4 regions of the Halomonas sp. ATBC28 genome follow, and region 3 is predicted to be linked to each of the others. Evidence: predicted binding sites of a transcription regulator. Region 3 holds the regulator's gene; each other region holds the start of a gene.
The links. Region 3 encodes sigma-54, which starts transcription at its own class of promoters, with help from an activator protein. Its sites were predicted from a motif close to TGGCACNNNNNTTGCTNT; they were not measured.

Region 1 (4,682 bases), on a different contig from region 3:
TTGAGCGGTAAGCGGAAATCGGCGCTGCCGAGTACCATGGCATCACCTGCTCGCACGACCCGAGCACTTACATAGACGTAGTCCTGGCCCTGTGCATAGGTGCCCATTAAAATTGAACGGGCGTTGTGCTGAGCGGTTAGGCGCTGAACTTGCCGTGATAGAATCAATTCCCCCACGCTCTCTTCGATAAACATGCTGTCGCGCATTTTGACTTCGCGTACCTGCATACCCTGGCGGGCCAGTGCGGAGGCCATAATTTCAGAGCTAATACGCCCAAGCGTAGACGACTGGCTTAGATTGTCGATGCTCACAAAAGTGGCGGCAATCATGGGGCTATAGCGCGTGAGTTCTGGATTGCTGGCAACCATCTGCTCGGCAGCGGCATGAACCAATTCAGAGAGATCGGGTTCCGGTTCAGCGGGCGTGTTGTTAGCATTGCCCAGCGCGCTGCAACCAGCCAGTAACAGTAGCGTTATGCCCATGGTCATCCCACGGGTAGCATGGCTGATAGAGCGAGTACGCCAAGTAGTTAAAAGTGTCATCAGCATGAAATTACCACGTATCAGTAAGGGGAACGGAGGGAGTGGTAGGTGCCTGAGGCACGCGATGAGGGGCATATTGACGACGGTCACCGGCATTGATGTAGTAAATGTTGGACGAAGAGTAGAGAATTCGTTCGCCGTCGATAATTTGCGTGGTCACGATGATCTCTTCGTCACCGGTGTATGTCCAACTACCGCTGGTGGTATCGGCAAGCATGCCGGCGGGGATTAATCCCAGCGCAGGTTCGCTCCACTGATTAAACGGAATCGTGGCTACCGCAATGCCCGCGGTGAGTGCGGTAAAAGCGCCAACCGGTGGGCGGATAAAGCCGCGGTCACGGTGCTCGACAACTTCGACGTCGATAGTGATATTGGCGCTGTTTGCAGTGGGGACGGTGGTAAGGTTAGCGCCCCGTGACACCAGTTCGCTGGTCAGCAGTGCGCGAAAGCCACGCCCAAATTCACCGCCACTGTAGGCGTGCAGTGCTTCACTGTCTGACTCGCTGATGTGTAAATCGCGATTGCGAACGCGCTCGCGTTGTAAAATGCTGGTAGCTTCATGGCGGGCCAGCACATCCCAGTGGTGAGCTGCCTGCATACGTTGCTGTTCGGTATAGGGGTAGGTAGTGGCGATCGGCGCTTGAGATGTGTTGGCATAAAAGCAGCCGCTAAGCATTAAGCTTGCCAGCCCCAAACTAACAGGACGTATGAAATAGGGTAATGGAAATAATCGGGGACGGGTGCGCACCTGCTGGTTCCTTTTTCGCTACAAAACGGCTTTTGATAGACTATGTGCTTTGCTTAGTTTGCCATGCCTAATTCGACGTATCTAATTCATCATACCTAGCAAGATCGGCCACGAGGTTAAAAACTTGAATGAGCGATAATGCCAATGCTTGAAGATCACCGCGGCGGTCCGCGCCATGATTCGCTGATGTCGGCCTATCATGAAAGTGATAGCGGTAGCGGTTGGATGATCAGTTATCTCGATATCATGACCTTGTTGGTGGCTCTGTTCGTGGTCATTATCGCCGCTGCAGGGCCGGTTATTCCTCAATTGAACCAGAAGGATAATGTGAGCGAGGACGCGGGCACATCCTCGCCTACTTTGGGAGTCCCCCTGCCTGATGCATTGGCCCAGGTAAGCCATGAGCGTGAGAGTGTCGCCCGGTGGAGCAGTGCTGGATTGAACCCCATGGCGATTAGTGCGGCACTTGGCGTGGCAGGGCTGCCCAAGCTGGCCGATCTTCCTCGACGAGTCAGCTTCGGTGTTCCACCGCTTTTGGCAGCACCATTGCCGCCTGCTGAGCCGGTTATTTCTTTACCAAAACTACTGATGCCCGCGGGCAGCGATGATTTTACATCGCCCTTAGCTGACTACATGGTGGTGTTAACCGACCACCCCCCGGCAAATGTACAAGCGGTGAGCGATGAGTCAGTAGCGGGGGCGACTGCGCTAAATCAGGCGCTTTCGGAACGCGTTGAAGAGTCTACCTATTTGCCCGACCTGGAGGGTGTTGAAGTATCGCGGGTGGCTGAGGGGATTAGCCTGCGTGTACAGGATCAACTGCTGTTTCCCTCTGCCACGGCTGAGCTAACCAACGATGGGTCGTCACTAGTGAGCAGTTTGCTCGAGACTATTCAGCGCTACGATGGCGAAGTGTGGGTGGAGGGCCATTCGGACAGCCAGACCATTAGCACCGAGGAGTTCTCATCTAACTGGGCGCTGTCGAGTGCTCGTGCCATTGCCATTGTGGAAGCGCTGGAAGCGGCGGGCGTGGATGCTGAACGCCTTCGCGCAGTCGGCTTGGCAGCAACAAAACCGCTAGAGAGCAACGCCACCGCGGAAGGGCGTGCACGTAATCGGCGGGTTGAGGTGGTGATTCATGTGGAGTAAGGGGCAGTTAATAGAGGAGTAAATAGCTGCTCAGCTATAAGGAAAATGTCATTGCGAGAAGCGCAGCGACGCGGCAATCTGATTTGTCAGTGATAGCTAACCCCGAGATTGCTTCTCTATGTTTGCAATGACGGCAACATGATCGCCACGCTTCGCTCGCGATGACATAAGAGGGGCAATGACATAGAAAAAAGCCCGCCGGGGGAGGCGGGCATTAAAGGGCTTGGCTCACTGCAGTCCACTGGCATCAGGTGAGGGGGTGTACAGGATTGCCAGTGGGTACAATATCAGTATAGCTATTTATTAAGCGTTGCCAAGTGCGGTAAAGCTTTTTTTACTTTTTATCATCTTAGTTATCGCTAATGCTTATTCTGAAAGGGGCTGTACAAAGCGCACCGATCTGCTTCATGCACTTTTGTGGTGCGTTTTAACTGCCTCTTTTTGGTGCTTGCAAGTACTCTGATTTATTTATCCCGTCAAATGCCACGTAACCCTCTGTTGAATAGACACTTCTCTGTTTTGGCTTATTAATTGCTATGCTTTACGTAGCAATTAATAGCTGGTCATAGTAGTTAATAGCTGGCCATAGCTATTTAGGCGTTCTAGACATGACGTCTTAACGAAGCGTTAAGGCCGAAGAGAGGTAGTGCTATGCCTGAACCCGCTCGTCTTTCAGCGTCAACCCCTTCGGTTGATCCGGCTCTGCAGCCGCGGCTTGTCTTGACCGATTTAGATGGCTCACTGCTCGACCATCACAGTTATGACTTCAGCCCTGCTGCTCCCTGGCTTGCCCGCTTAAAGCAAATGGGGGTGCCGGTGGTTCCGGTGACCAGTAAAACCCGTGCCGAACTGATACCGCTGCGCGAAGCGCTGGGCCTCACGGCAACCCCATTTATTGCTGAAAATGGTGCGGTTATTGGTCTCCCCCCTGGCTGGTGTCATGCACGCTTAGACCGTCCAGGCAGTGGCCGTGATGGTGTCGTTATCAAACATCCTGGTGTGGATATTGGCTTTATACGTGCCCGATTAAAGGTGTGGCGTGAACGCTTGGATATTCGCTTTACCCGCATGGGAGAGATGAGCGTAGCTGAGGTGATGGAGCTTACCGGGCTCGACGCAGTTCGCGCCCGGGATGCTCGGCAGCGGGAAGGTAGCGAACCGTTGTTGTGGGAAGACTCGGCCGTGGCCCTTGAGACGTTTCGCGCCGCTTTAGAGGGGGATGGCTTACAGCTTACTCAAGGTGGGCGCTTTTGGCATGTAATGGGGCGCTCCGCCGATAAGGGCAATGCCGTCGAGTGGCTGGTTAAACGCTTCACGGCATTAAGAGGGCGAATGCCTCTTTCATTGGGTTTGGGAGATGGGCCAAACGATATCACTATGCTCGAAGCAGTGGATCAAGCGGTCGTGATACGAGGTTGTCACGACTTAGCCGTAGAACCCCGCAACGCTTCGCTCTATCGCACGGATGCCACAGGGCCAACCGGCTGGTCTGAGGGAGTGGCCTACTGGTGGGGGCGAGATGACCGCCGTTTAGCGACGGCGGAAAAGGGCGATGCCGCTGTCCTTTGAGTACAGTTATTTGAGTCCAGTTATTTGAGTCCAGTTCTATGAATCCAGGGAGGTAAGTGAATGAGTGACTTTCATCAAAACGGAATTATTACCGACTTTCACAACCTTACCCGGCGCTCGGTGGAGGCGCTTGAACAAGAGCTGTGCCAGTTTGCTCGACGACGTCCAATGGGGCTGATTCTACCGTCGCTGTTTTCGGAGCTGGAAGGGCCAGCGCTGTCGGCGATCGTCGATGAGCTGGTTAAAGTCCCTTATCTCAACGAGATTGTCATTGGCCTGGATAGAGCCGATCGCGAGCAATTTTTATATGCTCGGGAGTTTTTCTCACGCCTGCCGCAACACACGCGCATCTTATGGAACGATGGCCCACGGCTGCGCGCCCTGGATGCGGAGCTGGAAGAGCACGGTTTAGGCGCTTTAGAGCCTGGGAAAGGGCGCAATGTATGGTATTGCGCAGGCTATATGCTGTCGTCAGGGCGCTCGACGGTGGTAGGGCTTCACGACTGCGATATTTTGACCTATGAGCGTGGGCTGCTTGCGCGCTTGATGTATCCGGTGGCGCACCCCAATTTCAATTACAGCTTCTGCAAAGGTTATTACCCCCGTATTGCCGAGGGCAAACTGAATGGGCGCGTCTCACGGCTGTTAGTCACACCGCTGCTGCGGGCGCTTAA
Region 2 (4,682 bases), on a different contig from region 3:
CCAGCGGCACTGTTCGTCTTTCATCAAGCCCATTACATCGCGCAGCGTATCAGTCAGATGCACGCGCACCGTGGTGGCCTGTTCCGGCGTGGGCTGACCGTTCACCAACGCCAAATGGTGAGCGCCCTGGATACGATCACGGAACACGTGCAGCTCAAGCTCGCCATGGGAGGTCATGACCGTTGACGCTTCCAGATGATCGATGGTCTGTTCGTTAACGATACGGTAGTGAATCAGATCCGCGATGGTACCGATCTTAATACCGTGCTCCTGGGCGAAGGCTTCAAGCTCGGGGCGGCGCGCCATGCTGCCATCATCATTCATAATCTCGCAGATTACACCGCTAGGGTCACAGCCCGCCAGTGCCGCCAAATCACACGAAGCTTCCGTATGCCCGGCACGGCGCAGCACGCCGCCCGGCTCGGCCATCAGCGGAAAGATATGGCCTGGCTGAACGATATCAGAGGGCTTTGCATTGGGTGCCACCGCGGCTTGCACGGTACGCGCACGATCTGCAGCTGAAATACCCGTCGTGACGCCTTCGGTTGCCTCAATGGAGAGAGTAAACTTGGTGCCAAAACCGGAACCGTTATCACGCACCATTAGCGGCAGATTAAGCTGCTCACAGCGGGCGCGAGTCATCGGCATGCAGATCAAGCCGCGGGCGAAACGGGCCATAAAGTTGATATGCTCGGCCTGCACTTTTTCGGCGGCCATGATGATATCACCTTCATTTTCGCGATCCTCATCATCCATGAGAATCACCATTTTGCCCTGGCGGATATCGTCCACCAGCTCGGCGATAGGGGCTAAGCCTCTAGAGGAGGGGTGCGCCATGGAATCTCCAATAAGTGTTGTCACGATAGCTTGTCAGGATAGGTTATCGAGAAAGAGTGTCGCGAGAGTGAGTCACGATTTTGCGCGTCAGGGTACCTTGCTCTCGCAAAATTCGCCAGATGCGCTAGTCGCTAGAGGGGATGCAATAATGCGCCAATCGCGCCCTACTGCTCGCATATCGTGAATGGTTAACCGCCGCTGATCGGCCATACGTGAGAGCCCTGGCAACGCAAAAAGGGGCCGCGCTTCGCCGCCTAACAGTGTGGGGGCAACAAACAGCTGTAGCTCATCGACCAACGCCGCATCGAGCATAGCGCCCGCCAATGTCGCTCCGGTTTCCACCAGCAGTTCATTAACCTGTTCATTTTCGGCTAACCACTGCAGCATTGCCACTAAATCGATACGGCCATCGCTACCGGCGGGCAACACCTGTACTTCAGCGCCCGCCTGAGTTAACCGTTCCCGCTTCTCTTCCAAGTGGTCTGATGTGGTGATCACTAGCGTACGCCCAGGCTCGCTTAAACAGGCTGCCGCCAGAGGTAGGCGCAAGTGGGTATCTAAAATCACCCGCAGGGGCTGGCGGTGAACCACTTGGTCTGCGTTGTTCAGCTGTAACTGCTCTGCTCGTAACGTCAGCCGAGAGTCGTCCATAATGAGCGACTCAACGCCGCTTAATATCGCGCTGGAGCGTGCCCGTAGCCGCTGCACCTGGGTGCGTGCTTCAGGCCCGGTGATCCACTGAGACTCCCCCGACCCCATGGCGGTACGACCATCTAGACTCATCGCCATTTTCAGGCGCACAAAGGGACGCTGCTGGGTCATGCGAGCAATAAAGCCGGGATTCAGAGCGCGCGCGTCACTCTCTAATAACCCCACCGCCACCTCAACACCCGCCTCTTCAAGCAGACGAATACCGCGGCCACTCACCTGCGGGTTCGGATCCACCATGGCAACCACTACCCGCGACACCTTCGCTTCCTGGAGCGCCACCGCGCAGGGGCCAGTGCGGCCGGTGTGGGAACAAGGCTCCAGGGTGACGTACGCGGTCGCGCCCAGGGCTTGCTCACCAGCATCATTCAACGCGTGAATTTCGGCGTGGGGTTCACCGGCACACAGGTGAAAGCCTTCACCGACAATCTGCTCGTCACGCACAATCACACAGCCGACCCGCGGGTTGGGATCCGTGGTGTATAAGCCTTTTTGCGCCAGTTGCAGCGCCCGCGCCATATAGCGGTGGTCGGCTTGGCTAAAGACAGCACTCATTTTGACGACTCGCTGCCATGGCCCAGTCGGGAAGAGGGCTCTTGGGACAGCCGGTCAATCTCAGCGCGAAATTCATCCAGATCCTGGAACTTGCGATATACCGAAGCAAAGCGGATATAGGCTACGTGATCGAGGGTTTTAAGCGCTTGCATGACCGACTCGCCAATATCACGGGCGTTGATTTCGCGATCGCCCCGGGCACGTAAGGTTTGGCGGATGCGCTCTACCGCCGCTTCAATGGCTTCTGCACTGACCGGACGCTTTTCCAGCGCACGCAACATACCTGCCCGCAGTTTGGCTTCATTAAAGCTCTCGCGGGAGCCGTCGGACTTCACCACCCGCGGCATTACCAATTCTGCGGTTTCGTAGGTGGTAAAGCGCTCTTGGCAGCTCGCACACTGGCGTCGACGGCGTACCTGATCACCATCCGCTACCAGTCGCGAATCAGTCACTCGAGTATCGTTTGCACCACAAAAAGGGCAATGCATGGCGGTCAACCTGTTGTCAGCTCGTGTCGGCGTACCGCACGAGTTAGCGTGTTATAACCTGTCAATGTGTGTGCTATTAATAGCGTTTTAGCAGTAGTAACTGCCACAAGCTAATGTATCTTAGCGTTTAAACGCGGTATCAACCTCGTATTGTAACGATTTGGCACACAAGCTGCAGCGTTTGTGGCAGATTGTTTATCAGGAGCTACCCATGCCCCCCTTTGAGCAGACCGTTAACGACTACCTCAGCCACCTTTATGGCCCCAGGGCGGGGGAAGTGCAGCGCCGTTTAAACCAGCGTCTAGCGCATTTTCAGTCGCTTGCCCCATTTTCATCCAGCTCCGGTAGAACCAGCACTAAAAATGCACCCTCTTGGAGCGAAAAAGATCAGTGGGTGATCAGCTACGGTGACTCGATTATTGAAGATGGTGTGCCGCCGTTGGCAGTGCTTAGCGATTTTCTTCAAGCGCGGTTGGGCGATCGCATCAGCGGTGTACATGTACTGCCCTTCTTTCCCTGGAGCAGCGACGACGGCTTTTCGGTGATCCACTACCGGGAAGTGAACCCCGATCTTGGTGATTGGTCGCACATCCGCGAACTCGCCAGCCATTACGACTTAATGGCCGACCTGGTGCTCAATCACGTCTCACGGGAGTCTCTCTGGTTTGTGGATTACCTGAGCGGCAGCCTGCCCGGCCGCGACTACTTTATCGAAGTCGATCCAGAGACCGATGTCTCCCAGGTGGTGCGCCCACGCAGCAGCCCGCTGCTGGTGCCCATTTCCACCCGGCGTGGCACCCGCTACCTGTGGGCGACGTTCTCCGAAGACCAGCTTGACCTGAACTTTGAAAATCCGGATGTGCTGCTGGAGTTCGTGGGTATTTTGCTGTTCTACCTGGAGCAAGGAACGCGGATTGTACGTTTGGATGCGGTGGCCTTTCTGTGGAAGCGGCTGGGTACTGCCTGCATTCACCTGCCGGAAACCCACACTGTGGTGCGGCTGCTACGAGCGATTGTGGATCACGTGGCCCCAGGTACCCTGTTAATCACCGAAACCAATGTGCCCCACCAGGAAAATATCAGTTATTTTGGCTTGGATCGGTTGCCAGCGGGGGACCCCAACGAAGCCCATATGGTGTATCAGTTTGCCCTCCCCCCGCTGCTATTGCACACCCTCACCCGGGGCGAAGCGAGCACCTTACAAACCTGGCTTGCCAGCCTTCCGGTACTGCCCGACCAATGCACCTACCTCAACTTTACGGCCAGCCACGACGGCATTGGCGTTCGCCCCTTGGAAGGTTTATTGCCCGATCACGAGCGGGATGCGCTGCTGGAGCTGATGCACCGTTTCGGAGGCTTTGTCAGCATGCGTAGCAACCCCGATGGAAGCGATACGCCCTATGAGATCAATATCACCTGGTTTGAAGCCATGCGCGGCACCCGCCGCGGCCCCGACCCGTGGCAGGTAGCGCGTTTTCTATGCAGCCAAGCAATTATGCTGAGTTTGCAAGGTATCCCCGCGCTGTATATTCACACCCTAACTGGCACACTCAATGACGTGGAAGGCGTTGAGCGCAGTGGGCGGCTACGTTCGATCAACCGCCGGCGCTGGCAGCGTAGCGAGCTTGACCTCCTACTCGATAGCCCGTCGACGCCCACTCACGATGTTTTCCACGCCTTAAACCGGCTATTAGACCAGCGCCGCAAGGAGCCCTGCTTTCACCCCAATGCCGCCCAGCGAGTGTTAGTCTCGGCACCGGAACTGCTGGCGGTAGAGCGCGGCCCGCTCCACGATGGTCGCCGGCTGCTAGCGCTGTATAACGTCACCGACCTACCGCTTCCTTTAGAGAATATGGGTGAGGCAGTTACCCAGGCACTTGAAAAACACGCCTGGCAAGCGCTGGATCCTGGCAACCCATGGATTCCCGAAGGCACGCTACCGCCATACGCGGTACGCTGGCTGGTAGCTGATCGTTAATGCCATTTCGTTAATACCATTGAGAAATCTAAAGTTTCAAAAACCGTAAACTTCAAAAACCGTAAGTTGCGACATATTGCCCCAGTTATAAAGCGCATAATCCCTAAATAATGTTG
Region 3 (4,682 bases):
TCTCTTTCTTGCATGCTGATTGCCCAAGACGCGAGCGGTATGCAGCGTGATTATGACTACACCTCTGCCCGTGACCCCAAGGCGCTACGTGACCCCGCTGAGGTGGGGCGCGAAGCCGCGATGCGTACGCTGCGCAGGCTAGGTGCTAAACGGCCGCCAACGGGCACCTTTCCGGTGCTGTTTGACCCATCGTTGGCCAGTGGCTTGATTGGCCACCTGCTCGGTGGGTTAGCCGGTGGTGCGCTTTACCGGCAGGCCTCGTTTTTGTGCGACCGGCTCGGTACACCATTGTTTCCCGACTGGTTTAGTCTCGAAGAGCGGCCAATGGAGATTGGCGCCACGGCAAGCTCACCGTTTGATGGCGAGGGCGTGCAAACGCGCAATAATCGCTTTATCGATCAGGGACGCATTGCCAGCTATATGCTCTCTTCTTACAGCGCTCGTCGTCTCGATATGCAAACCACGGGCAATGCCGGTGGGGCACGTAACGTGCGTTTAGCAACGCCACTGCAATCACGCGAAAGCTTGTTGCAAGAGATGGGGCGGGGTATTTGGGTGACTGAGTTGATGGGCCAAGGTGTCAACGGTGTGACCGGTGACTATTCCCGCGGTGCAGCAGGTTTTTGGGTCGAAAATGGAAAGGTGCAGTACCCGGTCGAAGAGTTCACCATTGCTGGAAACCTGGAGCGGATGTTTGCTGGCTTAGTAGGTATTGGCGATGACACTGATACCCGTGGCAGTGTTCACACGGGTAGCTGGTTGATTGATGCCATGACCGTGGCGGGGGACTAACAAGCCAAGCGGCGGCTTACTGATCCTCCTCAAAGCGGGCGTCGAACAGCGCTTGAATCGCTTCAAGCGCCTGTTCGGCGTCATCGCCTTCGGCGGTGATTCTAAGCTCGGTGCCACAAGGTGCGGCAAGCATCAGCAGTGACATGATATTGGCGGCGTCGGCGGCCTGTTGCTGTTTGTAAACGCGTATGTTTGCCGTGAACTGTTGGCCGCATTTGACCAGTTTTGTCGCCGCGCGAGCGTGTAGCCCGCGTTGATTGGTAAGTGTAAGTATGCGTTCTGGCACCCTGGTTCCTTTTCGCCGAGTGGTGTCATTAATGGATAGACGCGCTTAAGAGGTCTCTGGCCGCTCGTTAGGTGTGGAAGCGCTGACGAGGGGAGCGGCCAACTGTTCGCTTATGGTGTAGTGCAGACCCAGTTCGCGGTGGCGAAGTTGAACTTCGCCCATGCTAGGAGTCAATTTTTCCGCTAACTTCTCGGCCATATAGACCGAGCGGTGCTGGCCACCAGTACAGCCAATCGCGATAGTCATGTAGCTACGTTGGCTATTCTGGTAAGCGGGTAGCCAACGCTCTAGCCAGGCCAAGATGTCGTCGCTCATGGCATCAACAATCGGATAGCTGTTCAAAAAAGCCACGATTTCCGCGTCGCGGCCAGTGAACTGGCGCAGCGTTGGATCCCAGTACGGATTTGGCAGGCAGCGCACATCGAAGACCAGGTCGGCGTCTAACGGTACGCCGCGTTTATACCCAAACGATTCCAGCGTTAGCGTCAGCTTGTCGCGCCGCTGATGGGCTACTTGGTCGGTAATGCGACGGCGTAAATCGTGCACCGATAATCGTGATGTATCGATCAATAGATCGGCCAGATCGCGAATATCCTCTAGCGTCGTCTCTTCTTTATTGATCGCCTCTTCCAGCGTCATTTCGCTATCGCGGGTCAGCGGATGACGGCGACGCGTTGCTGAGTAACGCTCAAGCAGTATGCGCGCATCGGTGGTCAGGTAAATAACTTGAAAGTCGATTTTACGCTGGCGCAACTCGTCTAATAAAGAGGGCAGGCGCTCCAGAGCTCCCGGCAAATTGCGGGCATCAATACTCACCGCTAAATGTGCTCGGTCGCCCTGGTCACGCAGTTCATCCACCAACGACCCCAGCAACATAGCTGGGAGGTTATCAATCGCGTAGTAGCCAAGATCTTCCAGCGCTTGCAAGGCGATAGATTTACCTGACCCGGAGCGGCCGCTAATGATCACCAGTTGCATAGAGTCTCTCTTTGCTTTGATCAAGCTGCGTTGAGGGTGGTGAGCGGATAACCTGCTGTGATCTGCCCTGAACAGGGTTTCAGACCCTTAGGCCGCTGATTGCTCGCGAATTTTGGCGGTAATCAGCTCAAGCAGTTCGCGCTGGCTGGCTGCTTTACGCAGTTGCTGGCGCGTGTCCGCATCATTCATGATGGTCGCTACCTGACCCAGTAGTGAGAGATGCGTGTCATCTGCCTCTTCGGGTACCAACAGGACAAACACCAGATCTACCGGGTCGCCGTCGATAGCGTCAAAATCGATCGCTTCAGCCAGTTTCAAAAATCCAGCGATAGGGGCGTTGCAGTGGGGGCTACGCGCATGAGGAATAGCCACGCCGTTACCAATACCCGTACTACCTAAGCGCTCGCGGCCGATTAAACGGCTAAACACTTCTTGGCTGTCCAGGCTGGGGATATTTTGGGCGATAAAGGTGCTGTAAAACTCCAGCACCCTTTTTTTGCTGCCCCCGGGGACGTCGAACAGAACGCGTTCCGGGGGGAGTATGGTTTCCAACGTCATTGAATTAACGCACACCGGCGCCTTGGGCGCGAGCTTGTGCTTTTTCCTTGTGTTTAACGAGTTGACGGTCGATTTTGTCCGCTAGTGCGTCGATAGCGGCGTACATATCACTGTCTAGGGCTTCCGCATGTAAGTCAGCACCTGCGGCGTGCAGCGTACAGGCGGCCTGCTGGCGCTCTTTCTCCACTGATAAGGTGACTTGCACCGTAGTTATATTGTCGTAATGGCGCTCTACACGCTCAAGCTTCTCGTTGACATAGTCACGCAAGGCGTCAGTCAGTTCTACGTGATGACCAGTGATATTTACTTGCATTGACGTGCTCCTTATCCATCGGACTGTACTTCGATTGTAACCCTTTTTGCCGCGTTGCAAAGCCCTTGTCGAGAGTTTCCCTGAAACGTTAACGAAGTTAGCGCAAACGACGCCGTTCACTGGAAGAGGGAATGCCCATGGCTTCACGGTATTTCGCCACCGTACGACGCGCCACTTGAATCCCTCCTTCGCCTAATAGCGTCACTAAGCGGCTGTCTGAAAGCGGCTTGCCGGGCGGCTCCTCTTGAATCAGTTTCTTGAGTCGTGCACGGATGGCGGTGCTGGAGTGGCTGTCGCCATCTTGACCGCTCACCTGGCTTGAGAAAAAGTATTTGAGTTCAAACACACCACGGGGTGTATGGATATATTTTTGCGTCGTTACCCGTGAAATAGTCGACTCGTGCATCTCCACGGCTTCGGCAATGTCGGCCAGTATCAGTGGTTTCATGGCTTCTTCGCCGTGCTCTAAAAAGCCAATCTGGCGGGTAATGATCTCGCGACCAACACGCAGCAGCGTATCGTTTCGGCTAGAGAGGCTCTTGATCAACCAGCGCGCTTCCTGCAAGTGCTCTTTGAGAAACTGGTTGTCATCGCTTTTATCCGCACGCTTAATCAAGCTGGCGTAGTCGGGCTGAATGCGCAGCCGTGGCAGGGCCTCGGGGTTGAGCTCTAAATGCCAGCCTTCATTATCGTGGCGGACGACTAGATCGGGGGTGACATAGCTGTCATCGGTGTCGCCGTAGGCGCTGCCTGGGCGTGGGTCTAGGCTGCGAATAAGCAGGATGACATCGGCCAGCTGTTCGTCGTCGAGCCCTAGACGGCGTTTCAGCAGACGCATATCGTCTTTGCCAAGCGCTTCGAGAAACTGCCGCACCAAGCGGCGGGCGGGAACCAGCAGTGGCGTATCATCGGGGAGAGCGGCGAGCTGCAGCATCAAGCATTCACGCAAGTCACGGGCAAATATGCCGGTCGGCTCAAACTGCTGGAGCTTGAGTAGAATGGTTTCCACTTCGCGCTGGCTTAGCCCGTCAATGCCCTGGGCACGAAGCCCTTCACGGATGTCGTTGAGCGGCTGGGTCAGGTAGCCGTTGGCGTCTAGCGCGTCGATTAAACTTTCCGCGACAAGCTGCTCGCGAGCGCTAAAATCGGTCATGGCGAGTTGCCACAGCAGGTGGCCATGAAGGCTCTGCCCGGCTGCCTGGCGCTCAAAGTCGGGGCCTTCGCTGCTGCTGCCCCCCTGGCTTCCCATATCTTGATAGGTATCTGACCAGTCGCTATCTACCGAGAGCTCAGTAGGGATGCTCTCTGACCACTCTTCTTCCTTAGGCTCGCTGACAGCCTGTTCACTAAATTCATCTTCCTGCTCCAGCATGAGATTGGCATCGAGGGCCTGCTGAATTTCTTGACGAAGATCCAGCGTAGAGAGTTGCAGCAGCGCAATGGCCTGCTGCAACTGGGGCGTCATGGTCAGCTGTGTGCCGATACGCAGTTGGAGAGAAGCTTTCATGACCATCTGAGAACCACTCGTTAATCAGAATGCTCCACCCTAGTGCGAGTGAGTGCTTGGCGCAAGTGCAATAAGCATGCCATTGGTCGTAAAGTTGTTTTAAAGCGCTATTTAGGGGCAATTAAGGCAAAAACATTACAGGCGAAAATCGGCGCCCAAATACACATCCCTTACTTTTTGGTTGGTGAGAATCGAGGCGGGCGAGCCACTGGCGATGATTTGCCCATCGCCGACGATATAGGCGATAT
Region 4 (4,682 bases), on a different contig from region 3:
GCTGAGCTTCTTGTGTGATTATCGGTATTTAGCGACTAACTGCTGAAAGATGCCGAAACATCAGGCGCCTGAGCACGCTTAACCAGAACTGCTGGCGCGGTCTCTTTGAGCCCCAAAGCCAGGACTCCAGCAATCACACAAATAGCGCTCATTAACCACAACGGTGCGGATTGGCCAACACTATCTGCCGCAGCGCCTGCTAGCGCCGGTAGAACCCCACCTCCCAATATCTCACCAATACCCATTACAAAACCCAGGGCTGTTGCAATATGGCGCGAATCGACGGTTTCAGAGGGAACGGTGGCCATAAAAAGCGGAAAGATGCCGTTCAATGCCCAACCAAAGAAAAACAACACTGCCAGAATAATAGCCGAGCCATCAAAATACATGGCGCTTAAGGTGAGGATGAGCCCCATAAATGGGGTAATTACCATTACTGGCTTACGACCAATTTTGTCAGAGATACCGCTGACGACGAAGCTTCCGACCGCTGCCGAGATGCCTAAAGTTCCCATCAGCCACCCCATGGTTTCAGCAGAATAACCACGTACACTGGTTAGGTAAATTGGCATGAAAGACCAGCAAGTTACTAAGTATCCAATCAATAACACCGCAATAAGCGAACATAGCAGCATATTTCGATGAGCGAAGACCTCTTTGAGACTTGGGCGCTGACAGGACTGATTCACACCCGTTGCGATAGGTACTGAAGATGCTGTCGGTTCACGCATTAACCACCAGAGGAGTCCAGCGGCTAGAAGACCTGGAAGCCCTGCAAGGAAAAACGCCTCTCGCCAGCCAAAAGCAGAAGCAACAGCCACAAGGACAACCGGCGCAGCAAAAGAACCCAATAAATTTGACCCGAAGTTCTGCATGACCCCCATAGCAATGCCCCGCCTTTCAGGAGTAACTTCTATTGCCGTTACTGATTGCGATATAGGCAGGATAGGGCCTTCTGCAACACCCATAAGCAATCTAGCACCGAGAAGCAATAAGAATGAGGTGGCAAGACCTGATAAAAAAGAGCAGAGAGAGAACACAATCGTCGCCATGATCAAAAATATCTTTCTTCGGCCACTTCGATCAGACATTGCACCAAATATTAAACCAGATATTGCCCAGGTGACTGATAACGCAGAGGCTGTTAGGCCTATCTGTAGGTTTGTCAAGGCCAACTCTGGCTGAACAAATGGCATCAGGAAGTTAAGTGCATTCCTGTCAAAAAATACAATGCCAAAGTTAAGGCTCAATAGAGTAACTAAAAGGATTTGATAACGAGTGTTATTGGGCGTGTTAGGCAGGGTAGCTGTATTATTGTTAGTCATGGCTTATTAACACCTTGCATTGATGGGTGCGCTTTTTTAACGCTTCAAATGCGGTTGGCACATTGTTAAGTGGCACGGTCTCGGTGATTAAATGGCGAGGCTCTACAACGCCAGAATCGAGAATATCCAACGCACTTTCGTATTCACGTCGTGAGAAGAAAACGGCAGTTTGAAGGCGTATTTCCTTTGATAAAGCACTAAAGGGTATAAAGCTGTCAGGCTTAGTGCATAAACCAAGAAGCAGAATCGTACCGTGCGTGCGAACCTGCTCAATGGCTTGCGCAATGAGACCAGGAACGCCCGCACACTCGAATACTATGTCTGCTGAACCTCCAAGTGACCGCTCTGCAGCTTTAATGGGTTGATACGGATCACAAACAAAACCGGTCGCCCCCATGTCATAGGCACGTTGTTCTTGGTATCGGGTAATATCCTGCATGACAACCGTCTGAGCGCCAAAGCGGCGCGCCCAAAAAGCGACAGCTAACCCGATAGGCCCAGCACCAAGGATGAGGACACGGTCACCAGGTTTCATACCGGATAGCTGGAGACCATGGAGAGCAACGGCTAAAGGCTCTACAATTGCACCGTCGTCCATGCTTGCATTGAGAGGAAGAGGTACGCACTGGCGCGCAGCGGTGACGACATATTCACCATATCCCCCTCCCTCCAACGCCATATCTAGACACCAAGCAGGATTCCCAGAACGGCATGCAGCGCAATAACCGCAACTTCGGAAAGGTATAACGGATACAAGATCTCCTATAGATACATCACTGACTTTTCGACCTAAAGCGACTATCTCGCCTGCATATTCGTGACCCAGCACATCGCCAGGACAAATGCCGAAAATGGGATCCTCAGTCATATGGAGATCGGAGCCACAAATTCCACATCGTTTCACCTGGATGACAACCTCATCGTCTCCTGGTGTAGGGTCTGGAAGTTCGCAAACATCTAAAGGCTGGTGTAACCCCTGAAAGACGGCAGCACGCATCAGCCCACCCTCCCAAGAGAAGTGCCTCCGTCAATAACCAATTGAGCACCGGTCATATAGGAAGAGGCGTCAGAGGCTAGGTATAGCGCCAGTGCCTTGATCTGTTCAGGATCAGCGATTTCCCCTAGAGGTACCTTGGCGTTCCAGGCCTGGCGAACTGCTTCGTCTTTCAACCAGCCACCACCAATGTTGGTTACGAAACCGCCGGGCGCGATAGTGTTGACCCGGATCCGGAACTCTGCCAACTCTAAGGCAACTTGACGTACTAAATGGGACACTCCCGCTTTTGCAGGCATGTAAGCAAGCCCGACCACAGGCTCTGTAATAAAGGCAGCATTGGAGGACGTGACAACAATTGATCCTCGACGCCGTGGCTTCATGTATTTAGCTGCCACTCGCAGAGTATTAAAGACCCCCGTCAGATTAATAGAAATTGTTCTATCCCAGCGGGCTGGATCTAAAACGTCAATCTGACCATCTCTATTTCGCCCTCCTGAAGAGTTCCAAAACCCTGCCCCAGGATCGATCCCCGCATTAGCAAAAACAATATCCAAGTTGCCAAACTGGCGGACATGTTCTTCGAAGGCTCGACTGGTCTGCATTCGATCAGCGACATCTAGCTGGACAGCATGAACCTTGCAGCCTTCGTCACGGAGCCTTTGTGCCTCACATTCGGCTGCGTCGATGTTTATATCCGCTAGTGTCACGTTAGCGCCGTTTTCTGCCAACGCTTCGGCATAGGCAAGTCCTAAACCTGAGGCTCCCCCCGTGATCAGGGCTGAACGCCCTTCTACGCTGAATTGCTCTAATACACGCATACCCCACCTCATAGAAATAACTGCTCATTGATGGGGATATTGTGTTCTTCACAGTAAGTGACGTAGTGATTGATGAACCAGAAAACATCCAGCGTTTCTGCCCACTCCCCCTTCTCATCGAAGAACTCGTTAGCTCCCTGCATCCAAAATAGAGCTTTCATTCCATTAGCATCGTCGGTCACTAACGTGTGAGCCTGTCCGGGCATTTCCGTTATAAACTCTCCAGGCCCGCAAACCCAGTCGTATTCCAAATATCGGAAAGATCCCTCCATTCCTACAGCCCATACCATTCCTCGGTGCTTATGGGTACCAATCACACCAGGGCTTTTAATCCATAAAATATTGCAATAAACATTATTTCTTACATCAAAGGCCAGATGCCGTATAGCTGCATTATCACCAAAAGGAACCCATGGGCTTTCTACCTCAGAGAGCCCTACATAGCTTCCCTCACGCCCAAATCGGTCTTGCATTGCCTTCATTGGTTCAGGAACTTCTACGATACGATAAGCATTACTAGCGGGTGCATTAGCCATTATTGTTCTCACTTTATTTATGGAAACGATGTATTACAGAGAACTATTCAGCAATTGCTATGCCAACTACTCAAAACCTAGACCTTAGTATAAAAAATCAAGTAAAATTCTTATTATTCAAAGGAAGTTAAGAGACTAGACACGACTAAAGTACAACTGAAGGATTGAACAAGACTCGCCAGTATTTAATTAATTTAATATTTTTAATAAAAAAATGAGAAAGACATGACAAAAAAAATGATGCTTTCGAAAATGACAACGCAACCCAATCAAGCGAGTTCTTGTAAGATAGGCCTTGATGATGGAGACCCACCCACTTTACGTGATTTGACAGAGAGGCTGCGCCTTACCCCTAACGATGGAAAAATTTGGTTCGATGATCGCCGCATGGTGCTACTTGGGGCTAATGCATTTGGTGTGTTGCGCAGAGAAATCATTGAATCACTAGGCTTTTCTAGAGCATGCAGCTTGCTGATGCGCGTAGGTTTTTCAGCTGGATCTGCCGACGCAGCTTTTGTACGAAAACATTGGCCACTAAACGATGAAGCTGGTGCGTTGACCGCGGGAGAGCGGTTACATGCGGTCATGGGGATGGTTAAAGTCGAAACGGTACGACGCGACCACGACATCCCGAACGGTATTTTCAATGCCGAGTTCCTTTGGCATGGTTCAATCGAAGCCGCCGAACATATAAATGCGTACGGCCTATCACGTGAACCGGTTTGCTGGATGCAGCTAGGTTATGCCAGCGGCTACGCCAGTGCTTTCTACGGTAAGCGAGTGATATATCGTGAGTTGGAGTGTGCTGGCTGCGGCGGCTCTTTCTGTCGAATCGTAGGTGAGATGACAAATCAAGAAATAGGCAGTACCCATGACCTTAGCTGGCTCACTCCAGGAGAATACCTTGCGCCTGAAGCGCGTAAGTCGTCTCGACAAACCACTGGCGTGACGACAGCATCATCTCCTGCCTCTATCCATGAGAAAATAGATACCCAAAAGATCGTGG

Region 1: E0L35_RS19530 (HAD-IIB family hydrolase) is a predicted target of sigma-54. The motif match lies at 2,960-2,977, and genes of this name have one in related genera.
Region 2: E0L35_RS14465 (sugar phosphorylase) is a predicted target of sigma-54. The motif match lies at 2,750-2,767, and genes of this name have one in related genera.
Region 4: E0L35_RS13295 (2,4'-dihydroxyacetophenone dioxygenase family protein) is a predicted target of sigma-54. The motif match lies at 3,724-3,741, and genes of this name have one in related genera.

What each region holds. Positions count from the first base shown of each region.
Region 1 covers NZ_VCQL01000019.1:3,121-7,802, reverse strand. The annotation lists gene E0L35_RS19545 (FlgO family outer membrane protein) at 1-548, opposite strand, end outside; gene E0L35_RS19540 (hypothetical protein) at 553-1,290, opposite strand; gene E0L35_RS19535 (OmpA family protein) at 1,429-2,439, shown strand; gene E0L35_RS19530 (HAD-IIB family hydrolase) at 3,091-4,008, shown strand; gene E0L35_RS19525 (hypothetical protein) at 4,069-4,682, shown strand, end outside.
Region 2 covers NZ_VCQL01000011.1:170,585-175,266, forward strand. The annotation lists gene ribBA (bifunctional 3,4-dihydroxy-2-butanone-4-phosphate synthase/GTP cyclohydrolase II) at 1-837, opposite strand, end outside; gene ribD (bifunctional diaminohydroxyphosphoribosylaminopyrimidine deaminase/5-amino-6-(5-phosphoribosylamino)uracil reductase RibD) at 925-2,100, opposite strand; gene nrdR (transcriptional regulator NrdR) at 2,097-2,588, opposite strand; gene E0L35_RS14465 (sugar phosphorylase) at 2,800-4,566, shown strand.
Region 3 covers NZ_VCQL01000006.1:163,208-167,889, forward strand. The annotation lists gene pmbA (metalloprotease PmbA) at 1-792, shown strand, start outside; gene E0L35_RS08730 (HPr family phosphocarrier protein) at 809-1,078, opposite strand; gene rapZ (RNase adapter RapZ) at 1,124-2,056, opposite strand; gene E0L35_RS08740 (PTS sugar transporter subunit IIA) at 2,144-2,614, opposite strand; gene raiA (ribosome-associated translation inhibitor RaiA) at 2,619-2,927, opposite strand; gene E0L35_RS08750 (RNA polymerase factor sigma-54) at 3,025-4,440, opposite strand; gene lptB (LPS export ABC transporter ATP-binding protein) at 4,570-4,682, opposite strand, start outside.
Region 4 covers NZ_VCQL01000010.1:124,094-128,775, reverse strand. The annotation lists gene E0L35_RS13310 (MFS transporter) at 36-1,325, opposite strand; gene E0L35_RS13305 (alcohol dehydrogenase catalytic domain-containing protein) at 1,318-2,322, opposite strand; gene E0L35_RS13300 (SDR family NAD(P)-dependent oxidoreductase) at 2,322-3,140, opposite strand; gene E0L35_RS13295 (2,4'-dihydroxyacetophenone dioxygenase family protein) at 3,149-3,676, opposite strand; gene E0L35_RS13290 (sigma-54-dependent Fis family transcriptional regulator) at 3,902-4,682, shown strand, end outside.